DNA from 2 places in the Luteibacter sp. 1214 genome. Region 2 is predicted to be linked to the other one. Evidence: predicted binding sites of a transcription regulator. Region 2 holds the regulator's gene; the other holds the start of a gene.
The links. Region 2 encodes FliA, which starts transcription of late flagellar genes. Its sites were predicted from a motif close to TAAAGTTTNNCNNNCNNNGGCCGATAA; they were not measured.
Positions count from the first base shown of each region.

Region 1: a site for FliA is predicted at 4,355-4,381, ahead of J2X57_RS17410 (methyl-accepting chemotaxis protein). Genes of this name have one in related genera too.

Region 1 is NZ_JAVDSQ010000009.1:55,165-63,299, forward strand. Features, by position in the region: gene J2X57_RS17385 (LysR substrate-binding domain-containing protein) at 1-765, shown strand, start outside; gene J2X57_RS17390 (alpha-L-fucosidase) at 837-2,291, shown strand; gene J2X57_RS17395 (DksA/TraR family C4-type zinc finger protein) at 2,387-2,653, shown strand; gene J2X57_RS17400 (histidine phosphatase family protein) at 2,698-3,312, shown strand; gene J2X57_RS17405 (SDR family oxidoreductase) at 3,432-4,265, shown strand; gene J2X57_RS17410 (methyl-accepting chemotaxis protein) at 4,412-5,983, shown strand; gene J2X57_RS17415 (PAS domain-containing protein) at 6,070-6,687, opposite strand; gene J2X57_RS17420 (NAD(P)/FAD-dependent oxidoreductase) at 6,773-7,990, shown strand; gene J2X57_RS17425 (L,D-transpeptidase) at 8,033-8,135, shown strand, end outside.
Region 2 is NZ_JAVDSQ010000004.1:296,884-305,018, reverse strand. Features, by position in the region: gene J2X57_RS12310 (chemotaxis protein CheA) at 1-1,000, opposite strand, end outside; gene J2X57_RS12305 (protein phosphatase CheZ) at 1,008-1,649, opposite strand; gene cheY (chemotaxis response regulator CheY) at 1,660-2,061, opposite strand; gene J2X57_RS12295 (RNA polymerase sigma factor FliA) at 2,115-2,846, opposite strand; gene J2X57_RS12290 (P-loop NTPase) at 2,843-3,718, opposite strand; gene flhF (flagellar biosynthesis protein FlhF) at 3,789-5,156, opposite strand; gene flhA (flagellar biosynthesis protein FlhA) at 5,190-7,301, opposite strand; gene flhB (flagellar biosynthesis protein FlhB) at 7,305-8,135, opposite strand, start outside.

The DNA.
Region 1 (8,135 bases), on a different contig from region 2:
GATGTACTGGGAGCCCGGCTCATCGACCGCGGCGCAAGGCCTTTCCGCCTGACGGACGAGGGGGCGACCCTGCATGCCGAGACGCGCGCCATGCTGGACCGGATCGACGACGTGGCGGCGGACCTCGCATCGGCGTCCGGCGCGCCTCGCGGAAAACTCCGGGTCAGCGCGCCGGTCCTGTTCGCCCATCGCGGGCTGGGCCGGCTGGCGGCGCGCTTCGCACAACGGTACCCCGGCGTGCAGCTGGACGTCGTGATCGACGATCGCTTCGTCGACCCGCTGAAGGACGGTTTCGATCTGGTCATTCGGGCCAACCCTGAGCCCAGCACGGATCTGGCCGGCCGCTGCTTCCTTCGCGACCGGCCGACGGTCGCCGCGGTGCCGTCGCTGACGCGCCCGGCCGACGGCGGCGAGTTCCCGGCCATCGTCCTGCGCGCGGCGCAGGGCGCCGAGCCCTGGCGCGTGAGGGTGACCGATGGCGTGTCCACGCTCACGCCGCGCGAGGTGCTTCGTCTGTCGTCGATGGCGATGATTTACGACGCCGCGCTCGAGGGAATCGGCGCGGCGATCCTCCCCGCGTCGCTCATCCGGAAAGACCTCGAGGAAGGCAGGCTCGTCGAGTGGGGGCGTATCGACGGGCGCGGTCTGGAGGTCTGGGCGTTGTACCCGCCGCAGCGGCATGTCTCCCGTAAAGTCTCCGCCTTCATCGGCATGCTGGTCGAGCAGTTCAGGGATGCGTCGCCGTCGCACTTCGACGATATCTGAGACCCCGGTGCGTTGACACGTGTCGCCGTACCGACGAAAGTCGACCGTCATCCAATGTCGGGAGCGCGCCCTTGAATCGTCGTGACTTCGCGAAGGCGCTTGCCTTCGCCGGCACCATCGGGAGCGGCCTCTGGCCGGTTGCCAGGTCGACAGGGGCTCCGCTCACCGGCACGCGAGCGGGCGTCATCGTCGATCCGGTCCACATGCAGCAGTTGCAACAGTCCTTCCTCGACCTTCGCTTCGGCATGTTCATCCATCTGAATATGGCGACCTTCGAAGAACGCGAATGGGGCGATCCGCTGCTTTCGCCGAAGCTGTTCGATCCGAAGCACCTCGACACCGACCAGTGGGCGCGCGCGGCGACATCCGCGAACATGGGCTACGCGTGCCTGACCACGAAACACCACGACGGCTTCTGCCTGTGGCCGACGAAAACCGGCAGCGCGAACGTCATGCAGTCGTCGTATCCGCACGATGTGGTGCGCCGCTATGTCGATTCGTTCCGAAAGGCCGGGCTCAAGGTCTGCCTGTATTTCTCGATCCTCGACCTGCGTCAGGACATCCGCGCGCGCACCGTCACACCCGAGAAGATCGCGCTGATCAAGGCGCAGCTCACCGAGCTGCTCACGGGCTACGGGCCGCTCACCGCGTTGATTCTCGATGGGTGGAACGCATCGTGGTCGCGCATTTCATATGCTGAGTTACCGTATCGCGAGATCTACGACCTGGTGAAGTCCCTGCAGCCAAACTGCCTGGTGACGGACCATAACGCGGGAAGCTATCCGGGCACGGCGCTCTACTACACGGACATCAAGCAGTACGAGCAGCACGCGGGCCAGAAGATTCCCGCGGATAGTCCGGTGCCGTCGCAGTCAGGTACGACGTTGCAAAGCGACTGGTTCTGGAAGAAGGCCTACCCCACCTCGGAGCTTGCGTCGGCGAAGACCATCGTCGACGACTGGCTGGTGCCGTTCAACGAAAACCATTGCAACCTGATCCTCAACGTCGCGCCCAATCGCGACGGCCGGTTCGACGACAACGCGGTGGCGCGGCTCGCCGAGATCGGTTCACTGTGGAAGAACACGGGCCCGGCGCCGAAGGTGGGTCGCGCGGTGCTCATCACCACGCCCGACCTGGCCGCCGGCAAGCCCGCCTGGGCCAGCGCCAGTGACGAGGCGGTGGGTCCCGATCTCGCGTTCGACGATGATTACCGCTCGTACTGGCTGGCGGACAAGGGGAAGACCGACGGCTGGATCGAGATTCGATCCGAACAGCCGGTGTCGTTCAATACGATATCGATCGTCGAGCCGATACATGCCGATGGCTATGGCGATACTTCCAGGATCACCCGTTACAAGGTGGAGATGGAGCGTGACGGTGGCTGGGTGGAGATCGCCTCCGGCGGTACCCCGGCCCCTTACCAGTTTCACGAGATCGGGCGGGTCACGGCGAAACGGGTGCGACTGACGGTGTTCGGCAGGCAGCCCGGGGTGACGGAGCTGGGTCTGTACGACGAGCCGCGCTGACTGAGTCCGGCCGCACGAGCGATACTGTTCACACCTTTAAAACCAGTCACTTGCCACCATTTAAGAAGGCTGAGCGCCAGCCGTGGAGGTGAGTCATGGCAACCGGATGGGCGGGTGATACCGCCGTACAGGACCAGATCGACGCGACCATCGAAGACGCCATAAAACGGGCGCGCAGCCATATGCCCAGCGGCCCGGGTCTCGAGCACTGCGAAGCGTGCGACAAACCGATCCCGGACGCGCGCCGCAAAGCGGTGCCTGGCGTACGCCTGTGCGTGGCCTGCCAGGAAGAGGCCGATCGCGAGGAAGCCAGCTTCAGCGGCTACAACCGCCGCGGCAGCAAGGATAGTCAGCTGCGTTGACCGCGCCCGGTACAATCGCGGGCTCCCCTGCAGTACCGGCAGCCATGCGCATGCTCGAACACCTGATCCTCGCCCGTCACGGCGAAACCGAATGGAATGTGGCCGGACGCGCACAAGGCCGCGCGGACAGCCCACTTACCGCGGCGGGCATCGAACAGGCACGGTCGCTGGGACGCGTGCTCGCCGCGCGGGGCGTGGAGCACATCGTGACATCCACGCTGGGGCGGGCCATGCACACGGGTGAAGTCGCCGCGGGCATCGTCGGTTGCACCATCACCGTGGACGCGCGTCTGGTCGAGCGGGCCTTCGGGGTGTTGGAGGGCCGTTCGGTCGCGGACGTGTTCGAGGAAGATCCGGCGATGGTCGCGGTGCTGCGTGGCCACGATCCCGCCGTCGCCGCCGTGGGCGGCGAGTCGCTGCATGAGGTGGCGTCACGTGTGCTTGACGCGCTGGCGGATATCGGTGCGTTGCCTTACCGGCGCGTGGCGGTGGTGACGCACGGGCATTGCATGACGGCGACGCTGGGTGCGCTTCTGAACGGTGGCGAGTACGCGAGTTACCGGCATGGCAATTGCGGATACACGCCGCTGGGGGTGAACTCCGACGGGTTCATCGTCGACCGGTGGAACATCAGTCCGGTCGAGGTCGCGACGGCCTGATTATCCCGGATCCTGCATCGTCTCATCCGCATCTCGTCGGATAGTCTTCATTCGCTTCCACCCCTAGCTTGGTAGTCGACCCGTCGCGCATCGCGACGACGCACTCCGAGGTGGGCACCATGAGCAAGACCTGGTTCATTACCGGCACGTCCTCCGGCTTCGGCCGCCTTCTGACCGAAATGCTGCTGGCGCGCGGTGACCGTGTCGTCGGCACGCTGCGCCAACCCGGCGCCCTCGCCGATCTCAAGACGCGGTATGGCGACGCGCTCGATGTCGTCATCATGGACCTGACGGACACAGCGTCGATCCGCGAAGCCGTCCAGAAAGCCTTCGACGGAGGTCGCGTCGATATCGTTGTCAACAACGCGGGCTATGGGCTCTTCGGTGCGGCGGAAGAAGTCACCGACGAGCAGATCCAGCGCATCATCGATACCAATCTCATCGGATCCATCCAGGTCATCCGTGCCGCCATCCCCCGGCTGCGTGAGCAGGGTGGTGGCCGTATCGTGCAGGTGTCGTCCGAAGGCGGCCAGATCGCCTATCCCAACTTCAGCCTGTACCACGCCTCGAAGTGGGGCATCGAGGGCTTCGTTGAAGCGGTGCTGCAGGAGGTCGCATCGTTCGGCATCGATTTCCTCATCGTCGAACCGGGTCCGTCGAAGACCGACTTCGGCAAAGGCCTGGTGACGCCTGAGCCGATGGCCATCTACGACGACACCCCGGTGGGCGAGCTTCGCCGCGGCATCGTGTCAGGCGCCTTCGTCATCCGTGGCAATCCCGAAAAGATGGCGCGCGCGATGATCGAAACCGTGGACCTGGACAAGCCACCACGCCGGCTGGTGCTGGGCGGCGACGCCTACGACCACGTCGAGGCCGGACTCAGCGCGCGCCTCGAGGAACTTCGCACGCAGAAACGTGGCGCATACGACGCCGACGACGACGTAACGGCGTGAACGTGACGACTGCCAGAAAGAGCCACCGCCGGGTGCTGTCATGACATCTTCAAGTCATTGAAATAAAACCATAATATTCGGATTTTCGCTAAAGTCCCGGCACACGGAGCCGATAGGGAGGCACCCCCGCTCTCCCCGAGTGTGTCATGCCCTTTCCTCGCTTCGCCCTGCCGACGCTCACCCTGCGTGCACGTCTTTCGCTTCGTCTCGCCGGCACGATCTTTTTGCTGCTGGCGCTCTGGATCGTCGGCGGGGTGCAGCTTCGCACCGCCGACGACCGCCTGCAGTCCGTGGTGACAGACACGCTGGCGCCCGTCGCCGATGTCGGTCACATCCAGAACGATTACAACGACCTGCTCGATGCGCTGGTGCATGCGACGCTGATGCGGTTGCCCTCCGCCGTCGACGACGCGGTCACCGTGATCGGCAGCAACCGCCATGACATCGACAAACAGTGGAAGTCGCTCACGGCCAGCGGCCTGGGCAAGGCGCAGGCCAAGCTGGTCACCCTGGCTGCCGAACACCGCAAGGCGGCCGATAAGGCGGTCGACGACGTCATCGAGCTGCTCAAGACGGAGCAGTTCGATCTGGCGCAGCTACAGCTTTCAAACGACGTCCAGTCGGCCGTCGGCCCCCTGAAGAGCGACTTCTCCAACCTCTTCGCGCTGGCGCTGGACAACGGCAAGGCCGAAGCCGCGGCACAGCGCGCCGACATTGCGAAGGGTGGCGTTTTCTCCGCCGTATTGCTCGGTATCGCGTTGCTGATCGCCAGCGTCATGGATGTCGCGATCATCCGCTCGCTTGGCCGGCGCCTGCGCCAGGCGGCGGACGTGGCAGCCTCCATCGCCGGTGGTACCCTGGGCACACGCGTCGAGATCGGTCGAGACGATGAGATCGGCAAGCTGCTGTCGTCGCTGGCGGCGATGGATGCCCAGCTCGGCAACGTGGTGACCCAGGTGCGCGACCGCGCCGACCACGTCGCTCACGCAGCCACCGGCATCGCCCGGGGTAACGAGGCGTTGAACGAGCGCACGCGCACGCAGTCCGCGCACGTCGACCTCACCACGGCCTCGATGAGCGAGATGGCTGGCGCGGTCTCGGACGGCCTGGGCCATGCGACCGCCGCCAGCCGTGCCGTCATCGACACCCGTGAGATGACGGACGAGGGCCACCGTGTGGCTCAGGATGCGGTCGGCAACATGCGCGAGATCCAGCGCACCAGCGAGCAGATGAGCGAGATGCTGGATCTGGTGGAGCAGATCGCCTTCCAGACCAACCTGCTCGCACTGAATGCGGCGGTCGAGGCGGCGCGGGCGGGCGAACATGGCCGTGGCTTCGCTGTGGTCGCTTCCGAGGTCCGCGCACTGGCGCAACGCTGCGGCGCAACCGCCAGGGACATTCGTGCCCTGGTCGCGGCCAGCGATGAGGCGGTGCAAGCCGGCGTCGTGTCGGTGGATCGCGCGGGCCAGGTGCTGCACAGCATCGCGGACCGCGTGGTGACCCTCAGCGGTCTCGTCGCCTCGGTGATGGACGCCACCCGTGGACAGAGCGAAGGCATCGCACGCATCGGTGGGGCCATTCGTGGCATCGATGAGACGACACGCGAGAACGCGGCGCTCGTGCAGCAGGCGGCCTCGGCCAGTCACGCGATGCGCGAGAGCGCGGAAATCCTTCGCCGCGAGGTCGCCTACTTCGTGCTGGAAAGCGAGGCGGCGTAACGCTCGCTCACCATCCCGCGGGCATGGACGCCCGACGCGCGGCCGGCTCCTGCCTGCTGGCCGTTGCAACCTTACAAGGTGGTCCGTCAGACGGTCTCGCGGACCGCTTTCAGGGTCTTGTACAACGTCGCGCGCGACAGCCCCAGCAGCGGCGCAACATAGGAAGCGGCGTTGCGCACGTCGAACAGGCCGCGGCTCTCGAGCAGTCGCACGAGGGCCTCGCGCTGCTCGATCGCCATCACCGCCAGCGTCGTGCCGTGATCCGTGAGGAACTGTCCGACGAGATCGTTGACCTCCTCGCGCCAGTCGTTGCGAAAGAGCGCGGAGGGCTTTGCCTCGGTTTCACCGAACCGCAGGAAGTCCTTCGCCATGGCCTGCATCGACTCGAACATGCTGACGTCGACGTTGATGCACAGAAGTCCCACGGCGCGTCGGCGCCCGTCGCGAAGCACGGCGGTGATCGACTTCAGTCGGCGTCCGTCCCAGTTCGTCTTGGAATACGGGCCGATCACCGCTTCGTCCAGCGATTCGATATCGTCCAGTTCCGTCAGCGAGTCATCGCCCGGATGACGCGGCGACAGACGGTTGGCGATGTGACGAATGGTTCCCGTACCGAGATCGTGGATCACGACCTCGGCATGTGGACGCAGCACGGTGGCGATCGCATCGGCGACGGGGACGAAGGCGGCAAGAAAATCGGACATGCGCGGATCATCGCCCGCGGCAATACATCGAGTCCAGTGTGGACATTTCGTCGTGTATCCTCACGTCATCGGAAGGAAGGGACGCATGAAGATCGGCATCGTGGGCTACGGAACGGCGGGGCAGGCCAGCGCCATCCTCTTATCGGAACGCGGGCACGACGTGACCGTTTTCGAAAAGAGTCCGTCGCTGGGTCCCGTGGGCGCGGGATTTCTGTTGCAGCCGACGGGCCTCGCCGTACTGGAACGGATGGGCCTGCTCCCACGCGCGCTCGCGCTGGGTCAGCGTATCGACGAACTCCACGGCGCCACGCCACGCGGGCGGGCGGTCATGGCCATGCGCTATGCCGATCGTCGTGCGGAATGCTTCGGCCTGGGTATGACGCGCGGCGCGCTCTTCGAATTGCTGCGCGAGGCGCATGTCGGCGCAGCTCAGGTACGCACGGGACATCGTATCGTTGCGTACGACCCGACGGCGGGGACGATCCGCGACGAGGCCGGCGCGGTACACGGCCCCTATGACCTGGTGATCGCAGCGGATGGCGCGCATTCCGCCTTGCGAACACACTGCGAAGGCAACGTTCGCCGCGAACGCATGTATCCATGGGGCGCTGTGTGGTGCCTCCTGCGTATCGACGACTGGCATGCGCCCACACACCTGCTGCAGCGCTACGCGGGCACGAAATGCATGATCGGCATGCTCCCCGTGGGTGAACGGCCAGGGCACGAGGGGCGCTGGGTCACGTTCTACTACAGCCTTCCCGGAGACGCGGTCGAACGGTTCGACGATGGTGCCATCGATGGGCTGAAGGCGCAGGTCGCCACGCTGTGGCCCGAGCTCACACCGCACATCGCGCATCTGGACCGGGCGGAACAACTCAATCGTGCCCGCTATCGCGACGTGGTGCTGCGTCAGCCTCATCGCGGCCGCCTCGTCGTCATCGGCGACGCGGCGCATGCCATGAGTCCGCAACTCGGGCAGGGCGTCAACATGGCGCTGCTGGACGCGGCGGCCCTCGCCGAGTGCCTGGATGAACATGCCGATGTCGGGCAAGCGCTCGAGGCGTACCGCGGCCAACGCCACGCGCATGTCCGCATATACCAGCGCATGAGCCGCTGGCTGACCCCGCTGTTCCAGTCCGATTACACGGTGCTCGCGTGGTGGCGCGACCTCTGCTTCGGTCCGCTGGGCAAGGCCCCCGGCGCTCGCCGGCCCATGCTCAGCATCCTCACCGGCGAAGCGGGGCATCGGCGGCGGTCACCCGCTACAAGCGGGACCAAACCGTCGCCATTACATTCGGGCTAGATATATATTCCGCCACTGGGGCGCGGAAAACCGGAAATTCGCATGAAACGTGTGCTGCTGACCATGGCGTTGTCCTTGTCGCTCGCTTCGACGGCCACGGCGGCCGTGCCGGTGTGGGGTGCGAAGCAATCCAGCGCGGCCGATG
Region 2 (8,135 bases):
CGCCGCGCGGTGCGAGGCTGGTGAGGCGGTTGCGTACGAGCACGAGCTCGCCCGCGGCGTCGACCAGGCTGTCGAGACGATGCGTGTCGACGCGAACCGTCGTGTCGGCGGCGGACGCGGCGCGCTTTTCGCCAGCCGCGGCGGGCGCGGCCTTCACCGCGGGAGGAGCCACTGCGGGCGGTGCGGGTGCAGCGACGGGAACCACGGCGAGCGCGGGCGTGGAAGCGACAACAGGCGCCGCACCACCGACCGCACCCGGCGCTGCCGTGCCGTGAAGGGAATCCAGCAAGGCTTCGAATTCGTCGTCGCTGATCGCGTCGTTGTTCGACGGCAACGGTGCGGCAGCGACCACGGGTGCGGGCGTCGGTGCCGATGCGGATACCGCTGCGCTGTCCGCGCCTGGCGCACCCGTGCCGTACAACGAATCCAGCAGCGCTTCGAACTCGTCATCGTTGATCGTCGCGGACGAGGCCGGTGCCGGCGCGCGGTCGGTGCGCGCGGCGTCGAGCATCGCCTCGAATTCATCTTCGATCGGGTCGTACGCTTTCGGCGCGGAAGGTGCCGCGACCGGCGAAGAGACCGGTACCGCCAAGGCAACGGGAGCCGCGGATACGGCACGACCGGGAATCAGCAGCCGGTCGAGCAGCGAACGCGGCGCGGGCTCGATCGGCACGCCGCCATCGGCGGCGCGCATCATGTCGTTGAGCAGGTCGAGCGACTCGAGCAGCGCATCCATGAAGGCGGCGTTGAGCACGATCGTGCCGTTACGCGCTTCGTTCAGAAGATCTTCGCCACGGTGGCACAGCTCCACCATGGGATTGAGCCCAAGAAAGCCCGCACCGCCCTTCACGGTGTGGAACGCACGGAAGACCGCGTTCAGCAGCTCCGTGTCGTTCGGCGACGCTTCGAGATCCACGAGCTGCTCGCCCAGGCTCTCGAGCAGTTCGCGCGCTTCGATCAGGAAGACGTTGAGCAGCTCGTTGTCCAGCTCCACGCTCATAGCGGGCTCAGAATCCGAATTCGCTGAGGAGGCGATCCACTTCGTCCTGGCTGACCTTGTCCGCGGCCGGGGCATTGCCGCCCGCGAGCGAGCCGGTCAGACGGACCAGCTCGACCAGCGACGACTCGACCTTGGCCATGAACGCCTCGACCTGCGCCACGCGCTGACCGGAAAGATCCTGCCACGACTGGGCTTCGACCATTTCGCCCAGGCCGATGTCGCAGCTCTGCGCGAAATCGCCCACGCGCACGGCAAGCGCCGTGGCATTGGCGCCGAACGCCGGATCGGCGTGATCGAGCACGAGCACTTCGTCGGCCTGCTTCGCCAGCGCCTGGGCCTGCGGACGCAGCTTTTCGCTGAAGTCCAGCGTGCGGTGCGCCGCGGTCGAGCTCATCTCGAGCACGTCACGCAGATGCTTGCGCGCATCGCTCATGTTCCCGGGCACGCCGTCGGTCGAAATGTCCGAAGCGAGGCGGCGCACGGATTCGTGCAGGTCGCGCGCAAGGTGGCCCAGCGCCAGGAACAGGTGCTGCTCGCGGCTGCGGATAAGGTTGTCGAGTGCCTTTTCGAAGGCGGCGCCGTCGTCGGCCTCGAGCAGCTCGCGCAGTTCGGGGACGACCTCTTGGCCGGGGGAGAGCATCGTATTCATCGTTATTCCCTTAGCCCGCAGCCGCGGCGAGTCGTTCGAAGATCTTGTCGAGCTTTTCCTTCAGCGTGACCGCCGTGAAAGGCTTGACGACGTAGCCGTTAACACCGCTCTGCGCGGCGGCGATGATCTGGTCGCGGTTGTTTTCCGCGGTCACCATCAGCACCGGCAAGGACTTCAGACCGGCATCGGCGCGGATGGCGCGAAGCAGGTCGATGCCCGTCATGTTGGGCATGTTCCAGTCGGTGACGACGAGGTCGATCGGCTGCGAGCGCAGCAACGCGAGGGCCGCGTTACCGTCTTCGGCTTCCTGGATGAGCGTGTTGGTGAAACCCAACTCGACCAGGAGATTCCTGACGATGCGCCGCATGGTGGAAAAGTCGTCCACCACGAGGATCTTCATGTTCTTGTCCAAAACTGCTCTCCGCCACGTGCTTTTTCTTTACCGGCGACGGCACCGCGATGCCGTCACTGCTTGTCTTTCCAACCCGTCATGCGTGCACGCAGGCGAATCAGGGCCTGGCCATGGATCTGGCACACGCGCGACTCGCTCACACCAAGTACCACACCGATTTCTTTCAGGTTGAGCTCTTCATCGTAGTACAGCGACATCACCAGCTTCTCGCGTTCCGGCAGGCCGTCGATCGATTGCGCCAACGCGTCGCGCAGGCCGTTCTTCTCGAAGTTGCCTTCCGGGCCCGAGGCGTCGGGGTCCGCGACGTCGATCGCCGCGCCTTCGTCGCCTTCCGGCGCCGTGAGGCTCAGCAACCGCGCGCTCGCCGCGTCGGCCAGAATCTGGTTGTACTCCATGGCGTCGATACCCAGCCGCTTCATCACTTCCGCGTCTTCGGCGTCGCCACCCGTTTCGTTCTCGATCTGCCTCGTTACTTCAGCCACCTCGCGCAACTTCCGGTGGACGGAGCGCGGGGTCCAGTCCGTCTTGCGCAGTTCGTCCAGCATGGCGCCACGAATGCGGATGCCCGCATAGGTCTCGAAGCTGGCCGCGCGAGTCGGCGAGTAATTTCTTGCGGCCTCGAGCAGTCCGATCATTCCAGCCTGCATGAGGTCATTCGCGTCCACGCTTGGCGGCAGGCGGCCCATCAGGTGATAGGCGATCCGGCGCACCAGGGGTGCATGCGTTTTAACCAGTTGATCCGCTGGAACTCTAGTGATTTCAAGGTATTCGCTAGCGACACTCACAGCGGCAGCCCTCCCCCCATGTGGTTCCGTTCGGCGAAAAAGCCGATGCGACCCTGCACCCGGGGTTCGGGTTCACCCCATGTATCGACCGACCGGGCCAGATTCTTGAATCCCACCGCCGAGCGGCTGCTCGGCCAGGCGTCGACCACGGCCGCCTGGCGGCGGATGGCCTGACGCAGGTACTCGTCGTGCGGAACCATGCCCATGAAATCCAGGGACACGTCCAGGAAGCGGTTGGTCACGCGGGCCAGCTTCTCGAACAGCTGACGGCCTTCCTGCGCATGGCGGACCATATTGGCGACGATGCGGAAGCGGTTCACGTCGAACTCGCGGCTCATCACCTTGATCAGCGCGTAGGCGTCGGTCAGCGAGGCCGGCTCGTCGCAGACCACGACCACCACTTCGTCGGAGGCTGCCGCGAACATCGACACGCTGTCGGAGATGCCGGCGGCGGTGTCGACGATCAGATATTCGGGGGCGACCGGGTATTCGTCGAAGGCGCGGATCACGGCGGCGTGCTCGATATTCGGCAGCTGCGCCATGCGGCGCGCGCCCGAGGTCGCCGGGATCACCTTCAGGCCGTGGTTGGCGTGGAGGATCAGGTCCTCGATGCGGCACTCGCCTTCGAGCATGTGGCCCAGATGGCGCGTGGGCTGCAGGCCCAGCAGCACGTCGATGTTCGCCATGGCCAGATCCGCGTCCAGCAGGACCACGTCACGGCCGCCCATCGCGAGCGCCATGCCGAGGTTGACCGCCACCGTGGTCTTGCCCACGCCGCCCTTGCCGCCCGCCACCGCGATGCTGCGCGTGGGACGACGGTCGGCGAGCCAGTTGAGCCCAGCAGCCTGGGTGGAATCGACGTGTGTGTTCATGAAGGAATTCACTGCCGTGAAAGGGTGTGCGGATGCGGATGCCGTGGTCACGTTACTTCAGTTCCCGGTGTCAGGCGATGGCTGGCGCGGTGGAGAAGCCGAAACGGTCGGCGAGAATCGCGTCGTCCGGTTCGTCGGTGCGCTGCTTGACGAGTTGAGCGGCCAGGCAGACGAGTTTGCGCGCATCCGCGGAGGCGATGTCTTCCGGCACGCGCTGGCCATCCGTGGTGTAGTCCAGCGGCAGTCCGTGGCGGATGACGGCCGACAGGGCACCGCCGATCAGCGGGGCCTCGTCGAGCTTGGTCAGGATCGCGGTCTGCGGCGCCAGCGGCGCGTAGGCACGGATCGCGTTGTCGATGGCCTGCGCCTGCGCGTTCGCGGCAAGCACGAGGCAGACACGCACCTCGGTCATCGCGCGCAGGGTGTCGAACTGCTGCTGGAGCTTGGGGTCGTTACCGGCCAGGCCGGCGGTATCGATCAGCACGGTGTGCTTGCCACGCAGCTGGAGCAGCACGTTGCGGAGGCTCTGTGCATCGTGGGCGTTGTAGACGCGCACACCGAGCAGGCGGCCGTAATGTTCCAACTGGGCGCCCGCGCCGATGCGGTACTGGTCGGCACTGATCAGCGCGACGTTCGAGGCGCCGTGGCGGAGCACCGCACGCGCCGCGAGCTTGGCGATGGTGGTGGTCTTGCCGACGCCCGTCGTGCCGACCAGAGCGGTGACGGCGCTACCGGCGGTATCGGCGTTGCGGCCGCTGGTACGGATGTTGCGCGAGAGGATGCCCAGCGGCAGGTAGCGGGCCTGCTCGGCGGTCATGCCCGGCGGCAGCTCGGCGCAGAGCGCGCGAGCCACGTCGCCGTCGATGCCCAGGCGGGTCATCTCGCGGAGCACGCGGGCGCGCAGCGGCTGGTCGCGGTCCATCTGATTCCAGGCGAGCGTGGACAACTGCACTTCCAGCATCTCACGCAGGCTGTTGATCTCGGCACGCACGCCATTGACGGCGGCGTCGCTGTTCGCGTTGTGGTTCGGGGCGACCGTCGCGGCGCGCACCACATCGGCGACGCTGGCGGCGAGCGCGGCGCTCGACTGACGCTGCGGCGCATTCGGATTCGCGACCTGCGGAGCGGCGGGCGCCGGAGCACCGCGCGTCACACGTTCGACAGCGGCGGCGGTCGCGGCCTTGGCCTGATCGATGCGGGCGGCGAAGTCGTTGTCGCGGCGCGCGCGGATCGGAGCTTCCTCGCGCTCGCGCGGCGGAAGATCGACACCGAAGCCGGCTTCACGCACCAGCGCTTCGTCGTAATCCAGCGCCGCGATGATCTCGATACCGTCGTCCAGCCGACGGGTCGACAGGATCACGGCATCCGGGCCCTGCTCGTCGCGCACCTGGCGCATGGCCTGGCGCATGTCGGGGGCTACGAAGCGTTTGATTTTCATGCGTTCGATCCTGTGTCCATGTTCATTCCCCACTTACCTGCCGAGCGCCGTCACCAGCTTGACGCGTCGGTTATCCGGAACTTCGTTGTAAGCGAGTACATGCAGGTTTTGGGCCACATGACGCGTGAAGCGCGAAAGCCATGGACGAAGCGCGGGAGAGACCAGCAATACCGCCGGTTCGCCGGCCGCTTCCTGGCGTCGTGCGGCCTCGGCGACGTTCTGCTGAAGACGATCGGCCAGACCCGGCTCCACGGCCGCGCCGGTGGGACCGCCACCCTGCAGCGACTGCAGCAGGATCTGCTCGAGTTCCGGCGCCAAAGTAATGACGGGCACTTCCGAACCCAGGCCGGCGATCTCCTGCACGATCTGACGACCGAGCGTGACGCGTACGGCGGCGGCGAGCACGCCGGGATCCTGACTCTGACCCGCGTGCTCCGCCAGCGACTCGACGATGCCGCGGAAGTTGCGGATGGGCACGCGCTCGGCGAGCAGGTTCTGCAGCACCTTGACCACCGCGCCCAGCGACAGCCGCTTGGGCACGAGATCTTCGACCAGCTTCGGCGTCTGCTGGGCCAGACGGTCGAGCAGCTGCTGCACGTCCTGGTGGCCGATGAGTTCGTGGGCGTGGTTCTGCAGGATGTGCGACAGGTGCGTGGCGATGACGGTGGCCGGGTCGACCACGGTGTAGCCCAGCGTCTGCGCGTGCTCGCGCATGCCCGGCTCGATCCACACGGCATCGAGGCCGAAGGCGGGATCGCGCGTGGCGATGCCATTGATCGTCCCGTGCACTCGGCCCGGATCGATCGCCAGCATGCGCTCGGTATGGATTTCGGCCTCGCCCATCGGCACGCCCATCAGCGAAATGCGATAGCCGTGCGGTGCGAGATCGAGGTTGTCGCGAATGTGGACGGACGGGACGAGAAAGCCGAGCTCCTGCGACAGCTTGCGACGCACGGATTTGATCCGCGCCATGAGCTCGCCGCCCTGCGCCTTGTCCACCAGCGGAATCAGGCGATAGCCGACTTCCAGGCCGATGGTGTCGACCTGCGCCACGTCTTCCCACGAGAGTTCGAGACGCTCGGCCGGCGGCGCGGACTCCAGCGCCAGATCGGTACCCGGGGCACCCGGCGTGCCGGTGGCGCCACCCTCGGCAACGAGGTTCTTGCGCTGCTGCAGCTTCCACGCGGCAAAGCCGGCGCCACCGGCCAGCAGCAGGAACGGAATGTTCGGCATCCCGGGGATCAGACCCATCGTGCCGAGCACGGCGGCGGCCACGCCCAGCGCCTTGGGCTGACCGAACAGCTGGCCCATCACGTGCTTGCCCATCTCCTGCGACTTGGACACGCGGGTGACGATGACCGCCGTGGCGATCGAGAGCATCAGGCCGGGGACCTGGGCGACGAGGCCGTCACCGATGGTCAGCAGCGTGTAGGTACGCGCGGCTTCGCCGGCCGACAGGCCATGCTGGAACATGCCGATGAAGAAGCCACCCAGCATGTTGATGGCGAGGATGAGCATGCCCGCCGTGGCATCGCCGCGGACGAACTTGGACGCACCGTCCATCGAGCCGTAGAAGTCGGCTTCCTCACGCACTTCCTGGCGGCGCTCGCGCGCCTGTTCCTGGGTCAGCAGACCGGCGTTGAGATCGGCGTCGATCGCCATCTGCTTGCCGGGCATGGCGTCGAGGGTGAAGCGGGCGGTCACTTCGGACACGCGGGTGGCGCCCTTGGTGACGACCACGAAGTTGATGATGGTGAGGATGGCGAAGACGACGAAGCCGACGGCGAAGTTGCCGCCGATGACGAACTCGGCGAAGGCCTCGATGACCTTGCCCGCGGCGCCCGGGCCGTTATGACCGTGCAGCAGCACCACGCGGGTGGAAGCGATGTTCAGCGCCAGGCGCAGCAAGGTGGCGAACAGCACCACCGTCGGGAACGAGGCCAGCTCCAGCGGGCGCATCACGTACATGGTGGCGAGCAGGATCACCAGCGACAACGCGATGTTGAAGGTGAACAGCAGGTCCAGCATGAAGGGCGGCAGCGGCAGCATCATCATGCCAAGCATGATCAGCATGGCGACCGGCGCCGCCACGCCTCGGCGGCCGATCTGCCGGAACGTACCCATCAGGTTGGTGGAAGCGGCCATTCGTCAGTTATCCATGCGGTAGGGGCCGAGCAGGTCCGGGTCGATCTCCTGCTTCGGTAGCTCCGGCGGGAGATCGCCCATGGCGATCGCCTGCTTCAGCCGGAACACGTAGGCCAGAATCTGGGCCACCGCGACATACAGCGCCGACGGGATCTCGCGTCCGATTTCCGTAGTTGCATACAAGGCTCGTGCCAACGGAGGCGCTTCCACCACAGGAATCTTCGCCCCACCCGCCACATCGCGGATCTGCTGAGCCAGGACGTCGACACCCTTGGCCACCACGCGGGGCGCTCCCATGCGGTTTTCGTCGTATTTCAGGGCCACGGCGAAGTGCGTCGGGTTGGTCACGATGACGTCCGCGGTGGGCACGTCTTCCATCATCCGGCGGCGTGCCATCTGGTGCTGCATCTGCCGGACTTTTGACTTCAGCTCGGGACTGCCCTCGCTTTCCTTGTGCTCGTCCTTCACCTCCTGCTTGGTCATCTTCATCTTCTTGGTGAAGCTGTACTTCTGCCAGGGCGCGTCGACCAGGGCCACGGCGCCGAGCGCCACCGCGAAGATCAGCGAGGCGTGGCCGAAGATCCCGAAGGCGCGGGCGATGCCTTCGGCCACCGGACCCGTGCCGCCCATGTACATCTCGGTCGTGCTTTTCCGCAGGAACCAGACCAGCGTGCCGCCGATCAGGATGAGCTTGAGCACCGACTTGCCCAGCTCGACCAGGCCGTTGAGGGACACCAGCCGGCCGAAGCCCTTGATCGGGTCCAGACGGTCGAACTTCGGAATGAGCGCCTCGAAGGAAAAGTTCAGTCCGCCCATGAGGGTCGGCGCGGCCAC